Regions from separate parts of the Agromyces sp. NBRC 114283 genome, predicted to be linked through region 4. Evidence: predicted binding sites of a transcription regulator. Region 4 holds the regulator's gene; each other region holds the start of a gene.
What was found. Region 4 encodes LexA, which represses DNA repair genes until DNA is damaged. Its sites were predicted from a motif close to TCGAACANNTGTTCGA; they were not measured.
Positions count from the first base shown of each region.

Region 1: the regulator LexA is predicted to act here: its motif matches at 3,118-3,133, upstream of QSJ60_RS15180 (HNH endonuclease signature motif containing protein).
Region 2: the regulator LexA is predicted to act here: its motif matches at 3,519-3,534, upstream of imuA' (DnaE2-dependent mutagenesis accessory factor ImuA').
Region 3: the regulator LexA is predicted to act here: its motif matches at 2,076-2,091, upstream of QSJ60_RS17030 (HNH endonuclease signature motif containing protein).

Region 1 is NZ_BSQP01000001.1:3,161,385-3,166,762, forward strand. Features, by position in the region: gene metG (methionine--tRNA ligase) at 1-887, opposite strand, end outside; gene QSJ60_RS15170 (NADP-dependent oxidoreductase) at 929-2,071, opposite strand; gene rsmI (16S rRNA (cytidine(1402)-2'-O)-methyltransferase) at 2,225-3,052, opposite strand; gene QSJ60_RS15180 (HNH endonuclease signature motif containing protein) at 3,324-4,829, shown strand; gene QSJ60_RS15185 (dolichyl-phosphate-mannose--protein mannosyltransferase) at 4,848-5,378, shown strand, end outside.
Region 2 is NZ_BSQP01000001.1:2,382,007-2,387,384, reverse strand. Features, by position in the region: gene QSJ60_RS11510 (PAC2 family protein) at 1-901, shown strand, start outside; gene QSJ60_RS11505 (undecaprenyl-diphosphate phosphatase) at 948-1,766, opposite strand; gene QSJ60_RS11500 (M20/M25/M40 family metallo-hydrolase) at 1,837-3,162, opposite strand; tRNA gene QSJ60_RS11495 (tRNA-Leu) at 3,363-3,447, shown strand; gene imuA' (DnaE2-dependent mutagenesis accessory factor ImuA') at 3,578-4,279, shown strand; gene QSJ60_RS11485 (Y-family DNA polymerase) at 4,276-5,378, shown strand, end outside.
Region 3 is NZ_BSQP01000001.1:3,552,502-3,557,879, forward strand. Features, by position in the region: gene QSJ60_RS17015 (GNAT family N-acetyltransferase) at 1-310, opposite strand, end outside; gene QSJ60_RS17020 (NAD-dependent epimerase/dehydratase family protein) at 477-1,334, opposite strand; gene QSJ60_RS17025 (winged helix-turn-helix transcriptional regulator) at 1,418-1,915, shown strand; gene QSJ60_RS17030 (HNH endonuclease signature motif containing protein) at 2,123-3,727, shown strand; gene QSJ60_RS17035 (cysteine hydrolase family protein) at 3,724-4,293, shown strand; gene QSJ60_RS17040 (helix-turn-helix domain-containing protein) at 4,490-5,378, shown strand, end outside.
Region 4 is NZ_BSQP01000001.1:2,702,939-2,708,316, reverse strand. Features, by position in the region: gene metE (5-methyltetrahydropteroyltriglutamate--homocysteine S-methyltransferase) at 1-1,931, shown strand, start outside; gene lexA (transcriptional repressor LexA) at 2,015-2,704, opposite strand; gene QSJ60_RS13055 (LysM peptidoglycan-binding domain-containing protein) at 2,960-3,328, shown strand; gene QSJ60_RS13050 (histidinol-phosphate transaminase) at 3,402-4,502, shown strand; gene hisB (imidazoleglycerol-phosphate dehydratase HisB) at 4,505-5,113, shown strand; gene hisH (imidazole glycerol phosphate synthase subunit HisH) at 5,110-5,378, shown strand, end outside.

The DNA of each region.
Region 1 (5,378 bases), 460 kb from region 4:
TGGCCGAAGACGCCGCGGGGCACGTCGAGTCCGGCGGCCATCAGCATCGCCGGCCAGATGACGGCGTGGAAGCGCAGGATGTCTTTTCCGACGATGTGCTGGGCGGGCCAGCGGCGTGCGAACTCGGCATCGTCCTCGCCGTAGCCGACGGCGGTGATGTAGTTCAGCAGGGCGTCGAACCAGACGTAGACGACGTGCGTCTCGTCCCACGGGACCTTCACGCCCCAGTCGAACGTCGAGCGCGAGATGGAGAGGTCGGCGAGGCCCTGGCGCACGAAGCTCACGACCTCGTTGCGCGCCGACTCGGGCTGCACGAAGTCGGGGCGCTCCTCGTAGAGCGCGAGGAGCCGGTCGGCGAAGGCCGACATGCGGAAGAAGTAGTTCTTCTCGTGCAGCAGCTCGACCGGCTTCGAGTGGATGGCGCAGACGGGCTGGCCCTCGTACTCGCCGGTGCCGTCGACGAGCTCGGACTGCTGCTTGTACTCCTCGCAGCCGACGCAGTAGTAGCCCTCGTACTCGCCCGTGTAGATGTGGCCCTCATCGTAGAGCTTCTGCAGGAAGCGCTGCACGTTGCGCTCGTGCCGCTCGTCGGTCGTGCGGATGAAGTCGTCGTTCGCGATGTCGATGGTCTCGAGCAGCGGCTTCCACGCCTCGGCGACGAGCTTGTCGGCCCACTGCTTCGGGGTGACGCCGTTCGCGGTCGCGGTGCGGAGGATCTTCTGGCCGTGCTCGTCGGTGCCGGTCAGCGACCAGGTGTCCTCGCCGGCCTGGCGGTGCCAGCGCGCAGCCACGTCCGCCGCCACCTCCGTGTAGGCGTGCCCGATGTGGGGCACGTCGTTGACGTAGAAGATGGGCGTGGTGATGTAGAACGAGGAGCCGTCGGCCATGCCGTCAATCCTACGGGCGTGGCGGATGCCCCGAGCGCGGGTTACGGGAGCGGCGCCCCGCCCGCCCGGTCCGGCTGATCCGTCCCGGCGTCCGCGGGAGTCGCGTCGGCCTCCGCCTGCTGGCGCGCCTCGCGGTGGCGACGCCGCACGCTGCCGTCGCCGATCGCCGCGGGCACCGCCTCGACGGCCTCGAGCCGCTCGTGCGGCGTCGGCACGCCGAGCGTGACGTCCTGCTCCTTGATGGCGGGCTCCTTGACCCGCTGTCCGGGGTACTCCACGGTGCGCAGACCGAGCACGATCTTGCCCGCGGCATCCCGTCGGTCGAGCGCGCGGTAGGCGGCGGCGACGTCCGCCATCGCGAAGACGTCGGCGATCGGCAGGCGCACCTGCTTCGCGGCGATCGCGGCGGACACCCGGCCGAGCGCGACCAGGTCGCCCGGCTCGACCCTGGCGATGCCGTGCTCGTCGACGGCCTCCTCGTCGAGCACGGTGAGCACGCGGCCCGCGGGCACCCCGAGCTCGACCGCCTCCTCGGCCCCGCCGCCCAGGAAATCGAGGAACGCGGTGATCGGCGCCGAGGTCGCGACGCGCACGCGGGCGGCGAGGCCCGGACCGTAGCCGAGCGGCTGGATGCCGAACTGGCGCAGGAAGTCGAAGCGCGCCTCCGCGCTCGTGCCGATGACCGCGGCGCCGTGGAGCCTCGCGAACTGCGCCGCGAGGCATCCGACGCCGCCGGCCGCCGCCGTGATCACGACGGTGTCGTTCGGGCCGAGCGCGAGTCCCTCGACGGCGTTCCAGGCCATGGTGCCCGCCGTGGCCAGGGAGCCGGCGACCTCCCACGGGATCCCGGCCGGCTTGAGCATCAGCTGCGTCTCCGGGACGACGACGTGGCTCGCCTGCGTGCCCTCGCCCCAGCCCATGACTTCGTCGCCGCGGGCGAAGCGTTCGACGCCGGGCCCGGTGGCGATGACCACGCCGGCGAGGTCGCGCCCCTGCCTCGCGGGCAGCTCCGCCGTGCGGCCGGCTCTGGCCTCGCCGCGCCGCAGCGCGCTCTCGGCCGGGTTGAGCCCGGTGGCGTAGACCTCGACGAGCACTTCGGCGGGCCGGGGAAGCGGCGCCTCGATCTCGACGACCTCGAGCACCTCGGGGCCGCCATAAGCGGTGAAACGCACTGCGTTCGACATGTCGCACCTCCACGCCCGAGCGCGTTGGGACCGCTGCCGCGGCTCGGCCGGGCTCACGTCAATTGTCGCGCGTTCCTGGCGGTTCGGCGGGGCCTTGCAGGAATCGGTCAGGGATGCTTCGATGCCTCGGCCTGCGCTTCGGCTCGTGACGGCTCAGGACCCGGCGCGTTCCCGGAGCGCCGCCTCGTACAGCTCGCGCTTGCCGAGGCCCGTCGCCGCGGCGACCTCCGCCGCGGCATCCTTCAGTCGTGCGCCGCCCGCCGTCAGCTCCAGCACCCGCGCGACCGCGTCGCCGGCGTCCGCCGGCCCCGGCTCCGGAGCGCCGCCCACGACGATGCAGATCTCCCCGCGAACCCCGGCTGTGGCCCAGTCGGCGAGCTCCGCGAGCGGTCCGCGGCGCACCTCCTCGTGGAGCTTCGTCAGCTCGCGGCAGACCGCGGCGGGGCGCTCCGCCCCGAACGCCTCGGCGAGCGCGGCCAGGCTCGCGGCGAGCCGCGTCGGGGCCTCGAAGAACACGAGCGTGCGACGGTCGGCGGCGAGTTCGGCGAGCCGGCGGGCGCGCTCGCCCGCCTTGCGCGGCAGGAAGCCCTCGAACGCGAAGCGGTCCGTCGGCAGACCCGAGAGCGCGAGCGCGGTCACCACGGCGCTCGGACCGGGGATGGCGGTCACCAGCACACCCGCGGCGGCGGCCGCGGCGACGAGCGGGAAGCCCGGGTCGGAGACGGTCGGCATCCCCGCGTCGCTCAGCACGAGCAGGTCCGCGTCGCGCGCGAGCTCGACGAGCTCGGCGGCCTTCTGCCGCTCGTTGTGCTCGTGCAGCGCGATGAGTCTGGGCCGGTTCTCGATGCCGAGCGCGGCGAGCAGCCGCTGGGTGACGCGGGTGTCCTCGGATGCCACGAGGCGCGCCTCGGCGAGCGCGGTGCGCAGGCGGGGCGAGGCGTCGCCGAGGTTGCCGATGGGCGTGGCGGCGAGGATGATCATGCCTCCAAGTCTCCCGCATCGACCGCCGGAGGAGTTCTCCACAGCTCGAGACCGGGCCTCGAGTTTCGAATGTGTGTTCGATAGACTGGCGGGCATGTGGGGAATCGGTGAGCGGGCGGTGCCGCCGGGCTGGCGGGCGAATGAGCGGGGCGAACCAGATTCGGAGTGGGCCTCCGCCGAGTGGGTCTCCGCCGACTGGGTCTCCGCCGAGCCGGTCTCCGCCGACTGGGTCTCTGGCGACCCGCCTTCCGCCGACCTGGCCTCTGCTCACTTGGCCTCTGCCTGCCTAGCCTCAGCCGCCCTAGCCTCCGCCGACTGGGCCTCCGCCGACTGGGAATCGCTGGATGCCTGGCGCGCCGCCTCCGCGGCCGGCGGCTCCCGCGCGGTGTTCGCCGAGCTGCAGGCGAACCTCGACGCGGCCGAGGGCGCGCAGCTCCAGAGCAACCGTCAGTTCGCCGCCCAGCTCGACGCATTCCGACGCGCGTTCGCGCTCGCCGACGCGCACCCCGAGCTGTACCTCACCGCAGAGACGATGGCGGCCGAGACGCTGACACCCCAGGCGAGCGGGCGGGCAGCTCGCGGGCCCCGACTCGACGTGGCCGAGCTCGCCGCCAGATCGGTGGCCGCCGAACTGTCGATGCGGCTGATGCTGCCGGCCGCGACGATCCGCAGTCGTGCCTTCGAGGCGGCGCGCTGCCACGACCTCCTCCCCCGGCTGTGGGGCCGGTTCCGCGACGGACTCGCCGGCTATGCGGAGGTGCGCATCGCGCTCGACGCGATCGCCGGCCTCCCGATCCCCGCAGATTTCCGCGGTGCGTCGGCCGAGCAGCGGGCGGCCGCGCAGACCGCCGCTGCGCGGCTCGCGACGCTCGACGATGAGCTGACGGAGCTCGCCGGAACGGTACCGCGCGCGAGGTTCCGTCGCCGAGCGCGCCTGCTGCGGGCGAAGCTCGATCAGCCCGACGAGACCGCGGCCCGCCATGCGCGCGCCCTCGCCCAGCGCCGCCTCACCGTCGAGTCGGCCGACGACGGCATGGCCTGGGTCACCCTCTACGTGTCGGCGGTCGATGCCGCCCGCATCCGCGCCCGCGTCGGCGCGACGGCGACCGAACGTTCGGGGCGGGCCGACGAGACGCGCACCCTCGACCAGCTCCGCGCCGACGTCGCGACGGCGCTGCTGACCGGCGAGGGCACGCCGACCGCCGTCCGCACCGAGATCCTCGTCACGATCCCCGCACTGACCCTCATCGGCGCCGGCCAGTCCGGCGGCGCCAGCGGAGCGCACGGCATCGACGGTGCGCACGGCCCCGACGGCGCGCACGGCACGCGGCCCTATCAGGCCGCCGAGCTCGAGGGGCACGGGCCGATCGACGACGACACCGCCCGGCGACTCTTCGCCGAGGCGCCGACGTTCCTCCGACTGGCCACCGACCCGTTCACGAGCGCACCCCTCGCCCTCGACCGCACGCGCTACCGGGTGACTGACGCTCAGCGCAGATGGCTCGCGAAGCAGTACGAGGGCTGCACCCGACCGGGATGCACGAGCCCGGTCACCACCACCGATCTCGACCATCTCACCGCCTGGGCCCAGGGCGGCGCGACCGATGTCGACAACCTCGCCCCCACGTGCCGCACCGACCACACCCTGAAGCATCGGGCCCGGTTCACCGTCACCCGTTCCGCCGACGGCACGATCAGCTGGCGCAGTCCGAGCGGTCACCTCGCCCGCACCGAGCCGCTCCCGGCTCGGAGCTACCCCGATCGTGCGCCGTTCTGATGTCTTAGGGTTGGGCGCATGAGTGTCGCCGAGCCGCCGGAGCCGCCCGCGCGCGGCGGCGGCAGCCGGGGCGCGCCCCTGCCCACCGGGGCCGCCGCATCCGCCAGCGCCGCCCCGCGGCTCCCCGGCGCCGACCTCTTCGCGGCCGACCCGTTCCCGCCGGAACACGTCAAGGACCCCTCCCCCGAGCCCACTGGGTCCCGGCACGACGAGTGGTGGGACCGCTTGCTCGCCACGCCGAAGCGCCGGGCGCTCTGGTACTGGGGCGGCCCGATCCTGGTCACGCTGCTCGCAGCCGTGCTGCGCTTCTGGAATCTCGGCCACCCGCAGGCGCTCGTCTTCGACGAGACCTACTACGTGAAGGACGCGTGGACCCTCCTCCACCACGGCTACGAATCCACCTGGCCCGACGGCGCCGACGCCGACTTCGCCGCCGGCGACACCGACGGGTACCGCGATCAGGCCTCATACGTCGTGCATCCACCCCTCGGCAAGTGGATGATCGCGCTCGGCATGGCGGCGTTCGGCGCGGACTCGGCCTTCTGGTGG
Region 2 (5,378 bases), 320 kb from region 4:
GGTCGGATTCGACGGCGGACGACTCCTCGTCGTGGCCTTCGAGGGGTGGAACGACGCGGGCGAGGCGGCGACCGGCGCGGCGAAGCTGCTCGTCCGTCGGCTCGGGCTCGTCGAGATCGCCGCGGTCGACCCCGAGCTGTACTTCGACTTCCAGTTCTCCCGCCCGTCGATCGTCTCCGGCGATGACGGTGTGCGGCGGATCGAGTGGCCGGGCGCTGCGATCCTCGGCCCCGGCGGCGAGCCGGAGCTCGACGAGGCGGACGAGCAGCTGACCGGCCCCGGCGCCGAGGGACTGCACGTGCTGCTCGGCGCCGAGCCGGCACGCAGCTGGAAGGCGTTCACCGCCGAGCTCGTCGACGCCGCCCTCGCTGCGGATATCGACGGCATCGTGCTGCTCGGCGCCATGCTCGCCGACGCCCCGCACACCCGGCCGCTCGCGGTCTTCGCCTCGAGCGAGAACCCCGAGGTGCGCACCGCGCTCGGCGTCGAGCGTTCGAGCTACGAGGGGCCCGTGGGCATCCTCAGCGTCATCGCCGACCAGGCCGAGCGCGCCGGCATCCCGACCGTCTCGCTGTGGGCCTCGGTGCCGCACTACGTGCACAACGCGCCCTCGCCGAAGGCGGTCCTGGCCCTGCTCGGCAAGCTCGAGGAGCTGACGGGGCTCTCGATCCCCCGCGGCTCGCTCGAGATCGAGTCGAAGGCCTGGGAGGCCGGCGTCGACGCCCTCGCCGCGGAGGACGACGAGATGGCCGCGTACATCGCCCAGCTCGAGGAGGCCCGCGACGCGGTCGACGCCCCCGAGGCGAGCGGCGAGGCGATCGCCAAGGAGTTCGAGCGGTACCTGCGCCGTCGTGGTGACGGCCCGGCCGGCGACGAGCCCTGGCGGCCTCGGGAAGGCTGAGCCGGGCGGCGCGCCGCGGTCCGCGCTCAGGCGAGCCGGGTGGGGCTCAGGCGCTCAGCACGCCCGTGCCGAGCAGCACGAGGAGCAGCCCGCCGAGCAGGATCCGGTAGATCACGAAGGGCAGGAAGCTGCGCTTCGAGATGTAGTTCATGAAGAACGCGATCACGAGCAGCCCCACCACGAAGGCGACGAGCGTCGCCGCGCCCGTCTCGACGAGCCCGTAGACGCTCGGTTCGCCGATGCTCTTGAAGAGCTGGTAGAAGCCGGAGCCGAAGACCGCGGGGATCGCCAGCAGGAACGCGTAGCGCGCGGCGGCGGCCCGCTCGTAGCCGAGGAAGAGCCCCATCGAGATCGTGCCGCCCGAGCGCGAGACGCCGGGGATGAGCGCGAGCGCCTGCGCGATCCCGAACAGGATGCCGTGCGGCACGTTCAGCTGCTCCAGGGTGCGGGTCTTGCGGCCGGCCCAGTCGGCGAGGCCGAGGATGATGCCGAAGACGATGAGCATCGTCGCGACGATCCAGAGCGAGCGGAAGGTCGTCTCGATCTCGTCTCGGAAGGCGATGCCGAGCGCCACGATCGGGATCGAGCCGACGATGATGAGCCAGCCCATCCGGGCATCGGGGTCGTTCCGCGGCACCCGGCCGGTGAACGAGCCGAACCAGTGCGAGATGATCCGCACGATGTCGCGCCAGAAGAACACGACGACCGCCGCCTCGGTGCCGATCTGAGTGATGGCGGTGAACGCCGCGCCCGGGTCCTGCGCGCCCGGCAGGAGCTCCCCGAGGATGCGCAGATGGGCGCTCGAGGAGATGGGGAGGAACTCGGTCAGTCCCTGGACCAACCCGAGGATGAGGGCTTCGATCACGTGTCGTGTGTCCGTTCGGTCGATGGCGTGCGGCGACGGAGACGATCGTAAGCCCCCTCCGTGGGCGGGCTCAGTATTCGAGCAGCAGGTCGCGGAGCACGCGGTGCCCGAAGGAGAGCGCGTCGAGCGGCACGCGCTCGTCGACGCCGTGGAACATCGCCGGGAAGTCGATCCCCTCCGGGAGGCGGAGCGGGGCGAAGCCGTAGCCGGCGATGCCGAGCCTGGAGAGCGCCTTGTTGTCGGTGCCGCCCGAGAGCAGGTACGGGAACACGGGGGCGCCCGGGTCGTGCCGGCTGATCGCCCCGGCGACCGCGTCGACGAGCGGGCCGGTCGTGGAGGCCTCGAGGCCGACGTCGCGGTGCACGATCTCGACCTCGACGCCCTCGCCGGCGAGCTCGCGGATCGCGGCGAGCACCTCCTCCTCCTCGCCCGGGAGGGTGCGGATGTCGACGAGCGCCTCGGCCCGGTCGGGGATGACGTTGTGCTTGTAGCCGGCCTCGAGCAGGGTCGGGTTGCTCGTCGTGCGGAGCGTCGCGGTGATGAAGCCAGAGGCGGAGCCGGTGGCGAGGGCGAGCTCGTCGGGCGAGACCTGCTGGGGGTCGACACCGAGGACGCCGGCGACGGCGGCGAGGAGCTCCGTGGTGGTGCCGGTGAGGCGCAGCGGCCACTCGGCGCGACCGATCCGTGCGACCGCCTCGGCGAGCTTCGTGACGGCGTTGTCGTGGATGAGGCGGGAGCCGTGCGCGGCGGTGCCGGTCGCGACGAGCCGCACCCAGAGCAGGGACTTCTCCCCGGTCTGCAGAAGGTAGGCCCGGGTGCCGCCGACGGTGATGGAGTAGCCGCCGACCTCGCTGATGGCCTCGGTGGCGCCGGCGAAGAGCTCGGGGTGGTGCTCGACGAGCCAGTGCGCGCCGTAGTCGCCGCCGGCCTCCTCGTCGGCGAAGAACGCGACGACGAGCTCGCGCTCCGGCTGGCGGCCGCTGCGCAGGATGTCGCCGAGTGCGGTGAGCATCATGGCGTCCATGTCCTTCATGTCCACCGCGCCGCGGCCCCAGAGCATGCCGTCGCGCACCTCGCCGGCGAAGGGGTCGACGCTCCAGTTGCGCGGGTCGGCGGGGACCACGTCGAGGTGGCCGTGCAGCACGAGCGCCGGCTTCTCGGGATTGCGGCCCGGCACGCGCGCCACGACGCTCGCTCGGCGCGGGGCCGACTCGAACAGCTGCGGGGCGAGGCCGAGGGCGGAGAGCTTGGCCTCGACGTACTCGGCGGCCTCGCGTTCGCCGTTCGCCCGGCCTTCGCCGTAGTTCGTGGTGTCGAAGCGGATCAGCTCCTGCGCGATGCTCGCCGTCTCGTCGAGCTCGTCGGTGATCGCGGGGGTCGTCGCTGCCTCGGCCATGCGCTCCACGCTACCGTGCCCGCCTCGTTCTCCCCCACTCCCCCGATCGCCCCGGCGCTGCGCGGTCGGAGAACGAGTTTCAGCAGCGTGATCTGCGCTTTCGGAGGGGCGGATGCCACGGCTGCCCGTGGTGGTCAAACAGCCCTCCGAAACCGTGCTAATGTCTTCTACGGCCCGCTGAGTGATCAGCGGGAAACCACGCGCGGGTGGCGGAATTGGCAGACGCGCTAGCTTGAGGTGCTAGTGCCCGTATAGGGCGTGGGGGTTCAAGTCCCCCCTCGCGCACGTGGTCGAAAGGGCCGGATCGAAAGATCCGGCCCTTTCGCGTTTTCCGGGTTCGATTCCCATTCGGAGAGTCGAATACCTGTTCGATCACGGACTTGCCGTTTTCGAATCTCTGTTCGAAACTTGATGGGTGACCTCGACCCTTCCCCAGCGCACCCGCCTCGAGCGGGTCGCCGAGCTGCAGAGCCGCATCCACGGCATGCAGGCGACGAAGCTCGAGGGGCGCTCGCTGCCCACGCATCCTGCGTTCTCGGAACTCCTCCCCGGCGGGGCGCTGCGCGAAGGAACGGTCACCGAGGTCCACGGTTCCGGCTCGCTGCTGATGGCCCTGCTCGCCGAGGCGAGCGCCGCCGGGCGCTGGTGCGCGGTCGTCGGCATCCCCGAGTTCGGGGTCGAGGCGGCCGAGCGCTTCGGGCTCGACCTCGATCGGCTCGCGCTCGTGCCCCGGCCGGGCCGGCACTGGTTCACCGTCGTCGCGACGCTCGCCGAGGCCATTCCGCTCGTCGCCGTCCGCCCCGGCGGGCGGGTGCAGCCGGCCGAGGCGTCGAGGCTCGCGGCCAGGCTCCGCGAACGCGGCGCCGCCCTCCTCGTGGCCGGCGGCTGGCCGGGCAGCGACGCGAGCCTCGGCGTCGAGTCGAGCGGCTGGAGCGGGCTCGAGCGCGGGCACGGCCTGCTCGCCGACCACGAGCTGCTCGTGCGCGCCTCCGGTCGCGGCGGCTTCGCGAGCGGGCGGCGGGCGCGGCTGCGGCTCGCAGCGGAGGCGAGGGGCTTCGCCGAGGTGCAGCCGCTGGCCGAGGTCCGCCGGCTCGGCGCAGAACGGCGGGCGGGATGATCCGGCACACCCGCACCATCGTGCTGTGGTGCCCCGATTGGCCGGTCCTCGCCGCGGCGCGCGAGGCCGGGATCGACCCGGCACGGCCGATCGCGCTCGTCGAGGGCGGCGCCGTGCACTCCTGCTCGGCTGCGGCCCGCCGCGACGGGGTCGCCAGGGGCCTCCGACTGCGGGAGGCGCAGTACCGCTCCCCCGAGCTCCTCGTGCTCCCCTACGACCCGGTGCTCGATCATCGCGCCTTCGAGCCCGTGGTGCGCGGGGTGGAGCAGGCGGTGCCCGCCGTGCAGCTGGTGCGCCCCGGCACGCTCGCGATGCGGGCCCGCGGCCCGGTCCGCTACTACGGGGGCGAGGCGCAGGCGGCGAGCGCCCTGCTCGGCACCGTCGACGCCCTCGGGGTGCCCGGGGCGAAGATCGGCATCGCCGACGGCCCATTCGCCGCCGAGCAGGCGGCCCGCACCGCGCTGCGCTCCCCCGTCGGCGTCGTCCCCGAGGGCGGCTCGGCCGAGTTCCTGGCACCGCTGCCCGTCTCGCTCGTCGTCGATCAGCGCACCCGCACGCTGCTCCTGCGGCTCGGGGTGCGCACGCTCGGGGAGCTCGCGGCGCTGCCGGCCGCCGACGTGCGCCGTCGTTTCGGCCCGGCCGGGGCGTTCGCGCACGAACGGGCCGCCGGACGCGAGCAGTCCGAGGTGGCGGCCCGCACGCCCCCGCCGGAGTTCGAGGTGGAGCAGCGTTTCGAGCCGCCGATCGACCGGATCGATCAGCTCGCCTTCGCGTTCCGGGTCTCGGCCGAACGGTTCATCGACCGCATCCGCGAGTCACGGCTCGTCTGCACCGCGCTCCGGGTCGAGCTGGAGGACGACCGCGGCGGTCACTCCGGGCGCAGCTGGCTGCACCCGCGCTGGTTCACCGCCCCGGAGGTGCTCGACCGGGTGCGCTGGCAGCTGCAGGGCGCGGGCAGCGCCGAGGCCGGGCTCGCCGCGGCGGTGACCCGGGTGCGCATCGTCCCCGAGCGGCTCGACTCGACCGGAGACCACGAGCCCGGGCTCTGGGGCGGCGGGCCCGACGAACGGGTGCATCATGCGCTGACCCGCGTGCAGGG
Region 3 (5,378 bases), 850 kb from region 4:
CGAAGTTCGTCGCCCGCAGATCCTGGACGCCGATCGGGCGGCCATCCTCGAGCACCGCGAAGAGGAGGTTCCACTCCTCGGGGACGACGCCCGCGCGCTCGCGCCAGACGAACCGCGCGAGATTCGGCAGGAGCTCCTCGCGCGGCGCGTCCGTCCACGGGAAGCCGAACGGCGTGCGCTCAGCGTCGTGGACGCCGTCGAGTGCTGCCTGGGCGAGCCCCGGGAGATCGGCGTCCCGCACCGGGCGCAGCTCCAGCCGCGGCGTGCGCAGCCGAAGGCGGAAGACAGGCCAGACGTCGAGGAGGTCCATCCGTCGACGATACCGGCGGGATGCCGGGCGCCCGGCCTCCACTGCGCTTCGTCGCGGTCGTGCTCCGTCGTCGCCGTGCTCGGGTCCCTAGTGAGCTCCGTCGTCCTGAGCTCCTTGGTGGCCGAGCTCCGTCGTCACCGAAATCCGTCGCCGTCGCGCGTCGTCGTCACCGAGCTCCGTCGCCGAACACCTCCTCGAGCAGGCTCAGGTGAGCGGGCCGCCAGCCGAGCGCGCGCGCCTTCTCGCCGAGCGCGCGCTGGTCGAGCAACAGGGCGTCGGCGAAGGGCGTGCCGAGCCGCGCCCGCGACTCGTCGACCGATTCCTCGACCACGGCGCTGGCCCGCCCCGAGGCGACGGTCGCTTCACCGATCGCACGTACGCTCTGCGGTCGGCCATCGACCGCGATGAGCCTTCCCTGCTCCTGCGGATGCTCGACGGCGATGCGGTAGAGCCGCGCCAGGTCGTCCCGGTGCACGAGGCTCCAGTGCTGTCGGCCGTCGCCCACGAGTCGGACCCGTCCATCCGGGCCCGGCGTCGTCAGGAGCTCGGGAATCCCTCCGGAGCCGTAGACGACGCCCGGTGCGATGATCGTCGCGGAAACGGGCCCTGCGAGGAGCCGCTCCTCGAGGGGCACGCGCCACGCCACGATCTCCGGCGGGTCGAGCGGACCGTCGTCCTGGAGGCTCGCGCCCGAACCGTACTCCCAGATCCCGCTCGTGTGCACGAACCGGCGCCCAGTCGTCGCGAACGCGTTCCCGACGGCGTCGAGGACGGCTGCGTCGAACTCGGGCGCCCCGCTCGCCGGCGCGGCGGTGTGGATAGCGGCTTCGGCCTCGGCGAGCTCGGCGCCGAACCAGCTGGCGTCCGTCACCTCGCCGAGCCGCGCGGAGGCACCTCGTGCTGCGACCGCCCGCGCCGACTGCTCGCTCCGGACGACCGCTCGCACCTCGTGTCCAGCCTCGACGAGCTCGTCGAGCACCGCCGAGCCGATGGTCCCGGTTGCCCCGGTCAGTAGGATTCTCATGTCGGCAACGCTATGGATGCACCGCCGGTTACTTCAACGGAACTTCCCTCGAGGAAACCACGACGCCGGACGGGAGGCCGCCGATGCCTCAACCCAACGCACACAGTACTGCCGCCGCCGCTGCCACCGGCTCCGCCGCCGCTGCCACTGCCACTGCCACTGCCACCGCCACCGCCTCTGCCGCTGCGGCCTCCGCCTCCGCCTCCGCCTTCGAGGAGGCGCGCGACGTGCTCGCGCCGGAGTGCCCGAGCCGCGTAGTGTTCGAGCGGATCGGCGAACGCTGGACCATGTTCGTGCTGCTCGCACTTGAACGGGGCGGCACCTTGCGCTTCGGCGAGCTCCGCGAGCGCGTCGGCCGTGTCACCCCGAAGGTGCTCACCGAGACGCTGCGCGCGCTCGAGGCCGACGGCTTGATCGTGCGTCGAGCGTTCCGCGATTCTCCGCCGCGCGTCGAATACTCGCTCACGGAGCTCGGCATCTCCCTGCTCGACCCGATTCGGGCGATGCGTGAGTGGGCAGAGGCGCATGTCCCTGAGGTGCTCGCGGCTCGCGACCGCGCGGCGGACACCGAGCACGAGTAACCCCGCGTGCCGTGGTTCGTAGCTGTATTCGAATCTCATCTCTTTTCCCTCCGGGTGTCGACCCCGACCATTCGGCGCGGGAGAATCTCTCGGAGTGCCGTATTCGTGGGCAGCCCCGAGCGTATCCGAGCCCAGCAAGGCGTACGGAGTTTTCCACAGCCCGAACATTTCTTCGAATGTATGGCGCACCCCGGGCAGAATAGGGGTATGCACTCCACGACCGCCGTCACCCCCTTCGCCGAAGCCGCTGCCGACGCCGTCGCGACCTGGGCGGGCGCGTTGGCCGGGGCGGCGAGCGGCGTCGACGCCGAGGTGCACGCGATGAGCGGAGCGGGGCTGGTGCGCACGGTCGAAGCACTCGCCAGAGCGGCACGCGCCCTCGAGGCCCTGCAGGCGCGGTGCGCGGCCGAACTCGCCGACCGCTCGTGCGGAGAGGTCGATGCCGATCTCGCCCGCGAGCACGGCTTCCCCAACGCGGCCAGGCTCCTCGCTGCAGTCAGCGGCGGGCGAGGCATCGACGCGATTCGCCTCATCGAAGTCGGACGGGCGATCTCCGCCAGGCGTAGCTTCTTCGACGACCAGCTCCCGGCGAAACGCCCGCTCGTCGCTGCGGCGATGCACCGGGGCGAACTCTGCGTGGATGCGGCCGGCGTCATCGTTCGCTTCCTCGATCGCATCGCCCTCCGCTGCGAACCCGAGGCGCTCGCATCAGCCGAAGCCCTGCTCGTCGAACGCGCGCCCGTCGTCGGCGTCGACGGCGTGCACGGCCTCATCAAGCGACTCGAAGCTCACCTCGACCCCGACGGAGTGCAACCGCGCGAAGACGAGCTCCGCGCTCGACGATCGCTCTCGATCCGTGAAGACCGCTTCGGCATGGTGCTCGTGCGCGGCGCGTTCGATCCCGAGAGCGGAGCCGCGATCAAGGCCGCGGTCGACGCGCTCGTCGGCGCCGCGCTGCGCGCCGGGCGAGGCAGCAACCGCACCGACCACGCAGGGAGCGGCGGTGGCGCACTCGACAGCGGCGCACTGGCAAGCGCCGCGCGCGGAGGCGGGAACCGCAGCAACGACGACCCCGTCAGCCCCGTCTCTCTCGATCCGTTGTTCCGCGAAGACCGCTCGATCGCGCAGCTCAACGCCGACGCGCTCGCCGACCTCGCCCGGCACGCCCTGGGCTGCGGCGACGGTCCGACCGCGCTTCGTCGCGTCACCGTCGTCGCCAGAGTCGACGCCGAGGCGCTGACCAGCGGCGAGGGGCACGCGACGATCGACGGCATCGAGCAGCCCGTCTCGATCGCGACCGCCCGCGCCCTCGCACTGAGCGCGGGCATCAGCCCGCTCCTGCTCGGCGACGGCCGCGCTCGGCTCGACCTGGGCCGTGCGGCCCGACTGTTCAGCACCGAGCAGAAGCTCGTGCTCGTCGACCGGGACGGCGGCTGCGCCTGGCCCGGATGCCTCAGACCGCCGGGCTACGCCGAGGCGCACCATATCGCGTGGTGGCGGCGCGACGACGGCCGCACCGATACCGGCAACGGCATCATGCTCTGCAGCCACCACCACCATCGGGTCCACCGGGACGGTTGGCGCATCCACGTGCGCGACGATCACAGCTGGTTCACCCCGCCGGCGCATCTCGATCCGCAGCAGGTGCCCCGTCCAGGCAATCGCGCCAACGAACGGGTGATCGCTGAACGGTTGGCGAGCCGCCGGAGCACTACCCGAAACACGCCGCCGGGCACGCCCCGCGGCGCATCCCGAGGAAGTTCCCGGAGGGCTCCCGCGAGCCCGCCACCTCCCGCTAGCGTGAGCGCATGACCCGAACGCTGCTCATCATCGACATCCAGCAGGACTACTTCGCCGGAGGCCGGCACCCGCTGGTCGGCCCCGAGGCGGCTGCCGATCGGGCGAGCGAGGTGCTCGCGGCATGGCGCGAGCGCGGCGAGCCGGTCGTGCACATCCAGCACGTCTGGGACGCTCCGGACGCGGCGTTCTTCCAGCCGGGCACCCCGGGCGTCGAGATCCACCCGAGCGTCGCACCGCTCGAGGGCGAGACCGTGCTCACCAAGGCGCTGCCGAACGCCTTCATCGGCACCGGGCTCGAGGTCGTGCTCCGCGAGCACCACACCCCGACCATCGCCGAGGCCGCACCGCAGCTCGTGGTCATGGGCATGATGTCGAGCATGTGCGTCGACGCCACCGTCCGGGCCGCGGCCGACCTGGGCTTCCAGGTCACCGTCGTGCACGACGCCTGCGCGGCACCCGATCTCAGCTTCGACGGCGTGACCGTGCCGGCCGCCCAGGTGCATGCCGCGTTCATGGCCGCGCTCGGCGACAGCTACGCCGAGCTCGCGAGCGCCGAGGAGATCCTGACCCGGCGCTGATCCGCCGCGATCCCGGACCAGCAGCACGCCGCACCCGCCCAAGCTCCGGCGATTCGGTAGTTCGGCGCTTCTTCACCCGGTTCCTCGCGAATCCGCCCGAATCAGCCCAGCGAATCCGCATCAACACCCGACTAGACCAGAACTTTCGCAGAAGTTCCGTTTGCGGCATCCGCCATCGCGTGTGACCATCGTTGACATGATCGCCGTCGATCGATCCCGGTCCGAGCCGGGCACCGCTGCCGCCGCCGCCGAAGCCGCCACCTCCGGCGAGGTCGACGCGCTCACGCTCGGCCGCCGCATCCGCGAGCACCGCACCGCCCGCGGCCTGACCCTCGGCGAGCTGGCCCGCGCGATCGACCGGGCGCCCAGCCAGGTCTCCGCGATCGAGAACGGCAAGCGCGAACCGCGCCTCTCGATGCTCCGCACGATCGCCCTCGCGCTCGGCACCTCGGTCGACGAGCTGCTCCGCGCCGACGCACCGAGCGAGCGCGCCGCCCTCGAGATCGCCGTCGAGCGCGCGCAGCGCGGTCCGGTCTTCTCGGCGCTCGGGCTCGACCCGTTCCGCGTCGCGAAGACGATGAGCGACCAAACCCTGCAGACGATCCTGGCGCTGCACAACGAGATCGACCGTCTGCACCGCGAGCGAGCGGCGACGCCGGAGGAGGCCCGCCGCGCGAACGCCGAACTCCGCGCCGAGATGCGCGCCCGCGACAACTTCTATCCCGAGCTCGAGCGCGTCGCCGCCGAACTCCTCGAAGCGGTCGGCCACACCGGCGGTCCGGTCTCGCACCAGCTCGTCGCCGACATGGCCTCGCACCTCGGCTACTCCCTGCACTACGTCGGCGACCTGCCGCACTCGACCCGCTCCGTCACCGACAAGCGGCACGGGCGCATCTACCTGCCGACCCAGCAGTCCCCCTCCCGGGACTCCCGCTCGCCGATCCTGCAGGCGCTCGCGAGCCACCTGCTGCACCACGAGGAGCCGCGCGACTACGGCGAGTTCCTGCGCCAGCGGGTCGAGACGAACTACCTGACCGCGGCGATCCTCCTGCCGGAGCAGGCCGCCGTCCGCTTCCTCGCGGAGG
Region 4 (5,378 bases):
AGATCGCGCCGGGAACCGCGTTCGCCGCGCACCCGGAGCGGCTCGTGACGCGCTTCGCGGAGGCGCTGGCGGAGGGGACGATCACGCGTCCGGTGCTCGTCGGCCCGGTGACGCTCCTCGCGCTCGCGAAGCCCGCGACGGAGGCTCCGGCGGGCTTCCGACCGCTCGACGCGCTGGAGCGGCTGCTCCCCGTCTACGCCGAGCTCCTGGCGCGCCTCGCCGAGGCGGGTGCCACGTGGGTGCAGCTCGACGAGCCGGCGCTCGCCAGCGAGAGCCTCGACGACGGCCCGGCCCGCCTCCGCGAGGCGGCGGCGCGGGCGTACGCGGTGCTCGGGGCCGCGGAGCGGCGCCCGGCGCTCTTCGTCGCGACCCCCTACGGCGGCATCGGCGAGGGACTGGCCGTGCTCGCCGCGACGCCCGTCGAGGCGATCGGGCTCGACCTCGTGCGGGGGGAGCTCCCGAGCGGACTCGACGACGCCGCCCGCGCGGGCCTGGCGGGTAAGACGCTCGTCGCGGGCGTCATCGACGGGCGGAACATCTGGCGGGGCGACCTCGCGGCGGCGTTCGACCGCGCGGTCGCGCTCGAGGGGCTGGCCGGCTCGCTCGCGATCGCGAGCTCCACCTCGCTCCAGCACGTGCCGCACGACCTGGCCGACGAGCAGCGGCTCGACCCGCGCCTCGCGAGCTGGCTCGCGTTCGCCGATCAGAAGGTCGCCCAGGTCGCGACGCTCGCGCGCGGGCTCGCGCACGGCCGTCAGGCGATCGAGTCGGAGCTCGCGGATGCCTCGGCCGCCCTCGTCGACCGGGCCGGCGCGCCCGGGGTGCGGGTGCCGGCGGTCCGCGAGCGGCTGGCCGCCCTCTCGGACGCTGACTTCGCCCGCGTCGACTACGACGCCCGCGTCGAGGCCCAGCTCGACCTCGGGCTGCCGGAGCTGCCGACCACGACGATCGGCTCCTTCCCGCAGACCGGCGAGCTCCGGCGCGCTCGCGCCGCGCTCGCGAGCGGCGAGCTCGACGATGCGGGCTACCGCGCGATCATCGAGCAAGAGATCGAGCGGGTCGTGCGCCTCCAGGAGGAACTCGGCCTCGACGTGCTCGTGCACGGCGAGCCGGAGCGCAACGACATGGTGCAGTACTTCGCCGAGCTGCTCGACGGCTTCGCGGTGACCGAGCACGGCTGGGTGCAGTCCTACGGCTCGCGCTGCACGCGCCCGTCGATCCTCTGGGGCGACGTCTCCCGCCCCGCCCCGATGACCGTCGGCTGGTCGGCCTACGCGCAGTCGCTGACCCAACGGCACCTGAAGGGGATGCTGACGGGGCCCGTGACGATCCTGGCCTGGTCGTTCGTGCGTGACGATCAGCCGCTCGGCGACACCGCGCGCCAGGTGGGCCTCGCGCTCCGCGACGAGGTCGCGGACCTGGAGGCCGCCGGCATCCGGATCATCCAGGTCGACGAGCCCGCGCTCCGGGAGCTGCTGCCGCTCCGCCGCGCGGAGCAGCCGGCCTACCTCGAGTGGTCGGTCGGCGCGTTCCGGCTCGCGACGGCCGGGGCCGCACCGGCGACGCAGGTGCACACGCACCTCTGCTACTCCGAGTTCGGCGTCGTCATCGACGCCATCCGGGGGCTCGACGCCGACGTCACGAGCATCGAGGCCGCGCGCAGCCGCATGGAGGTGGTCGAGGACCTCGGCCGCAGCGGCTTCGACCACGGCGTGGGTCCCGGCGTGTACGACATCCACTCGCCCCGGGTGCCCGGTGAGGACGAGGTCCGCGAGCTCCTGGAGCGCGCGGTGGCCGAGGTGCCGGCGTCGCGGCTCTGGGTGAACCCGGACTGCGGGCTGAAGACGCGCGGCTACGACGAGACGGTCGCCTCGCTCACGCACCTCGTCGGAGCCGCCCGCTCGGTGCGGGAGTCGCTCGCCCGCGGCTGAGTGGGCTGGCCGGTCGCGGCGCTGTGCACGCGGAACGGCCCGGGATGCGAGGCATCCCGGGCCGTTCCTGGCGTCTGGGGGCCTCAGACTGCGCGGAGCACCGCGACGACCTTGCCGAGCACCTCGGCGTCGTCGCCCAGGATCGGCTCGAAGGCGCTGTTGCGGGGGAGCAGCCAGGTGTGGCCGTCGCGCTGCCGGAAGACCTTCACCGTGGCCTCCTCGTCGAGCATGGCCGCGACGATCTCGCCGTTCTCCGCGGTGCGCTGCGAACGCACGACAACCCAGTCGCCGTCGCAGATCGCCGCGTCGACCATGGAGTCGCCGACGACCTTCAGCATGAACAGCTCGCCCTTGCCGACGAGCTGGCGGGGAAGCGGGAAGACCTCGTCGATCTGCTGCTCGGCGGTGATCGGGATGCCGGCGGCGATGCGGCCGACGAGCGGCACCATCGCGGCGTCGCCGACCGGGATGGGCTCGCCGTCGCTCGGCTGGCGCTCCTCGGTGCCGGGGAGCTCGATCAGCACCTCGAGCGCGCGGGGCCGGTTCGGGTCGCGCCGGAGGTAGCCGGCCAGCTCCAGCTGGTTCAGCTGGTGGGTGACGCTCGAGAGCGAGGACAGGCCCACGGCGTCGCCGATCTCGCGCATGCTCGGCGGGTAGCCCCGCGTCGCGACCGAGCGCTGGATGACCTCGAGGATCGAGATCTGCTTCGCGCTCAGGCTCTTGCGGCGGCGCGCACGTGCGGCCGGTTTGCTGCCCTCGGTCTCGGTGCTCACGTGCTGACGCCCCTCGTCGGCGGTCTTGCGACCGGAATGTCGGTGGTCCCTGATGGACTCTGTTCTGACATTCGAAACTGTATCCGCGCAACGCGGGTGCGGCAAACATTCCTTCGAGTGTGTCGCGAATCCGATGCGGCGCAATGTTCGAAGAACGGCTTGCAGATTCGAACAATCGAAGATAGATTCGGAACACAGCTTCGCATCCGGCCCTCCCGGCCGAGGGCCGGGTGCGATTCTCCTGGAGGTGTTGAGATGAGCGCAGTCATGGCGAGCGGTGCCGAGTTCACCGCGAACGGTTTCGCAGGTGCCCGCACGCGGCTCCGACTGACTCGACGCGGTCGCGTCGTCTTCACGACCCTCGGCGCGCTCCCGCTCGTCATCTGGGCCGCGTTGAGCGTGCTCGGTGCCGGCGTCGCGGCGGCGGACGACGCCGTCGGCGGCTCGGGCGCGAGCTTCGACTACGTCACGGTCGGCGCCGGCGACACCCTGTGGGAGATCGCCGAGGCGACCGACCCCGGTGCTGATCCGCGGGTGGTCATCGACGACATCATCCGACTCAACGGGCTCGACTCCTCGGTGGTCGAGCCGGGCCAGCGCCTGGCCCTTCCCGCCGCGAACTGAGCGCTCCGGTGCCGCCTCAGCGCGGCGTCACGGCGCGGAGTCACAGGGGGTCGCGCATCACTAGCATGAAGTGGTGACGAGCTTCGAAGATCTGCCCATCCGCGACGACCTCAGGGGGCGCTCGCCCTACGGCGCTCCGCAGAAGGTCGTTCCGGTCGCCCTCAACGTGAACGAGAACACGCATCCGATCCCCGAGGACGTCGCGCACGACATCGTCGCGCGGGTCGCGGCGGCCATCCTCCAGCTGAACCGCTACCCCGACCGCGAGTTCACCGAACTGCGCGAGGCCTTCGCCCGCTATCTCGGGCACGGGCTCACGCCCGAGCAGATCTGGGCGGCGAACGGCTCGAACGAGGTGCTGCAGCACCTGCTGCAGGCGTTCGGGGGGCCGGGGCGCCGGGCGCTCGGCTTCTCGCCCACGTACTCGATGTACTCGCTGCTCGCCTCCGGCACCGGCACCGAGTGGATCGACGCCCCGCGCGACGCCGACTACGAGTTGTGCGCCGAGACGGCCGTCGCGGCGATCGAGCAGCACGATCCCGACATCGTCTTCCTCTGCGCGCCGAACAACCCCACCGGCACTCCGGTGTCGCTCGACACGATCCGCGCGGTCGCCGATGCGGCGCGCGGCATCGTAATCGTCGACGAGGCCTACTTCGAGTTCGCCGACCCCGGCACGCCGAGCGCGCTCGAGCTCCTCGAGGGCCGGCCGCGCCTCGTCGTCTCGCGCACCATGAGCAAGGCCTTCGCCTTCGCGGGCGCGCGAGTGGGCTACCTCGCCGCAGACCCGGCGGTGATCGACGCCCTCCGTCTCGTGCGGCTCCCGTACCACCTCTCCGCCCTCACCCAGGCCGCCGCCCTCGCCGCCCTCGCGCACAGCGACGAGATGCTCGCGATGGTCGACGAAATCCGCGGACAGCGCGAGCGCATCGTGCGCGAGCTCGGCGGGCTCGGCTTCCGCCCGTTCCGGAGCGGATCGAACTTCGTGCTGTTCGGCGGCGTCGACGAGCCGGCGGCGCTCTGGCAGGCGCTGCTCGAGCGGGGCGTGCTGATCCGCGACATCGGCCTGCCCGGCAGCCTCCGGGTGAGCGCGGGCACGGAGGCGGAGACGACCGCGTTCCTCGAGGCGATCGCGCTGTTCGCGCCGAGCGCCGCGAATAGGATCGGAGCATGACCATGGCGAACCAGCACCGCACGGCCCGCGTCCAGCGCGAGACGAGCGAGTCGAGCATCGACCTCTCCATCGATCTCGACGGCACCGGCACGAGCGACATCGAGACGGGGGTCCCGTTCTACGACCACCTGCTCACCGCCTTCGCCAAGCACTCGCTGAGCGATCTCACCGTGCGCGCCAGCGGCGACGTGCACATCGATGTCCACCACACCGTCGAGGACACGGGCATCGTGCTCGGCCAGGCCATCCGCCAGGCGCTCGGCGACAAGCGCGGCATCTCGCGCTACGGCGATGCGCTCGTCCCGCTCGACGAGGCGCTCGCGCAGGCCGTCGTCGACATCTCGGGCCGGCCGTACCTCGTGCACACCGGCGAGCCCGAGGGCTTCGAGTTCCACCTCATCGGCGGGCACTTCACGGGGTCGATGGTGCGTCACGTCTTCGAGGCCATCACCTTCAACGCCGGGCTCACCGTGCACGTCCGCGTGCTCGGCGGACGCGACCCGCACCACATCGCCGAGGCCGAGTTCAAGGCGTTCGCGCGGGCGTTCCGGCAGGCGAAGGCGCTCGACCCGCTCGTCGTCGGCATCCCGTCCACGAAGGGCGCGCTGTGAGCCGCACCCGGCGCGTCGTCGTCCTCGACTACGGCTCCGGCAACGTGCACTCGGCGGCGAAGGCGCTCGAACGGGCGGGGGCGGAGGTCGAGGTCACCGCGGCCCGCGCGGCGGTGATGGAGGCCGACGGGCTCGTCGTGCCCGGGGTCGGCGCCTTCCGCGCGGTGATGGAGCAGCTCCGCGCCGTGCGCGGCGACGAGCTCATCGACCGGCGGCTCGCCGGCGGACGCCCGGTGCTCGGCATCTGCGTGGGGATGCAGGTCAT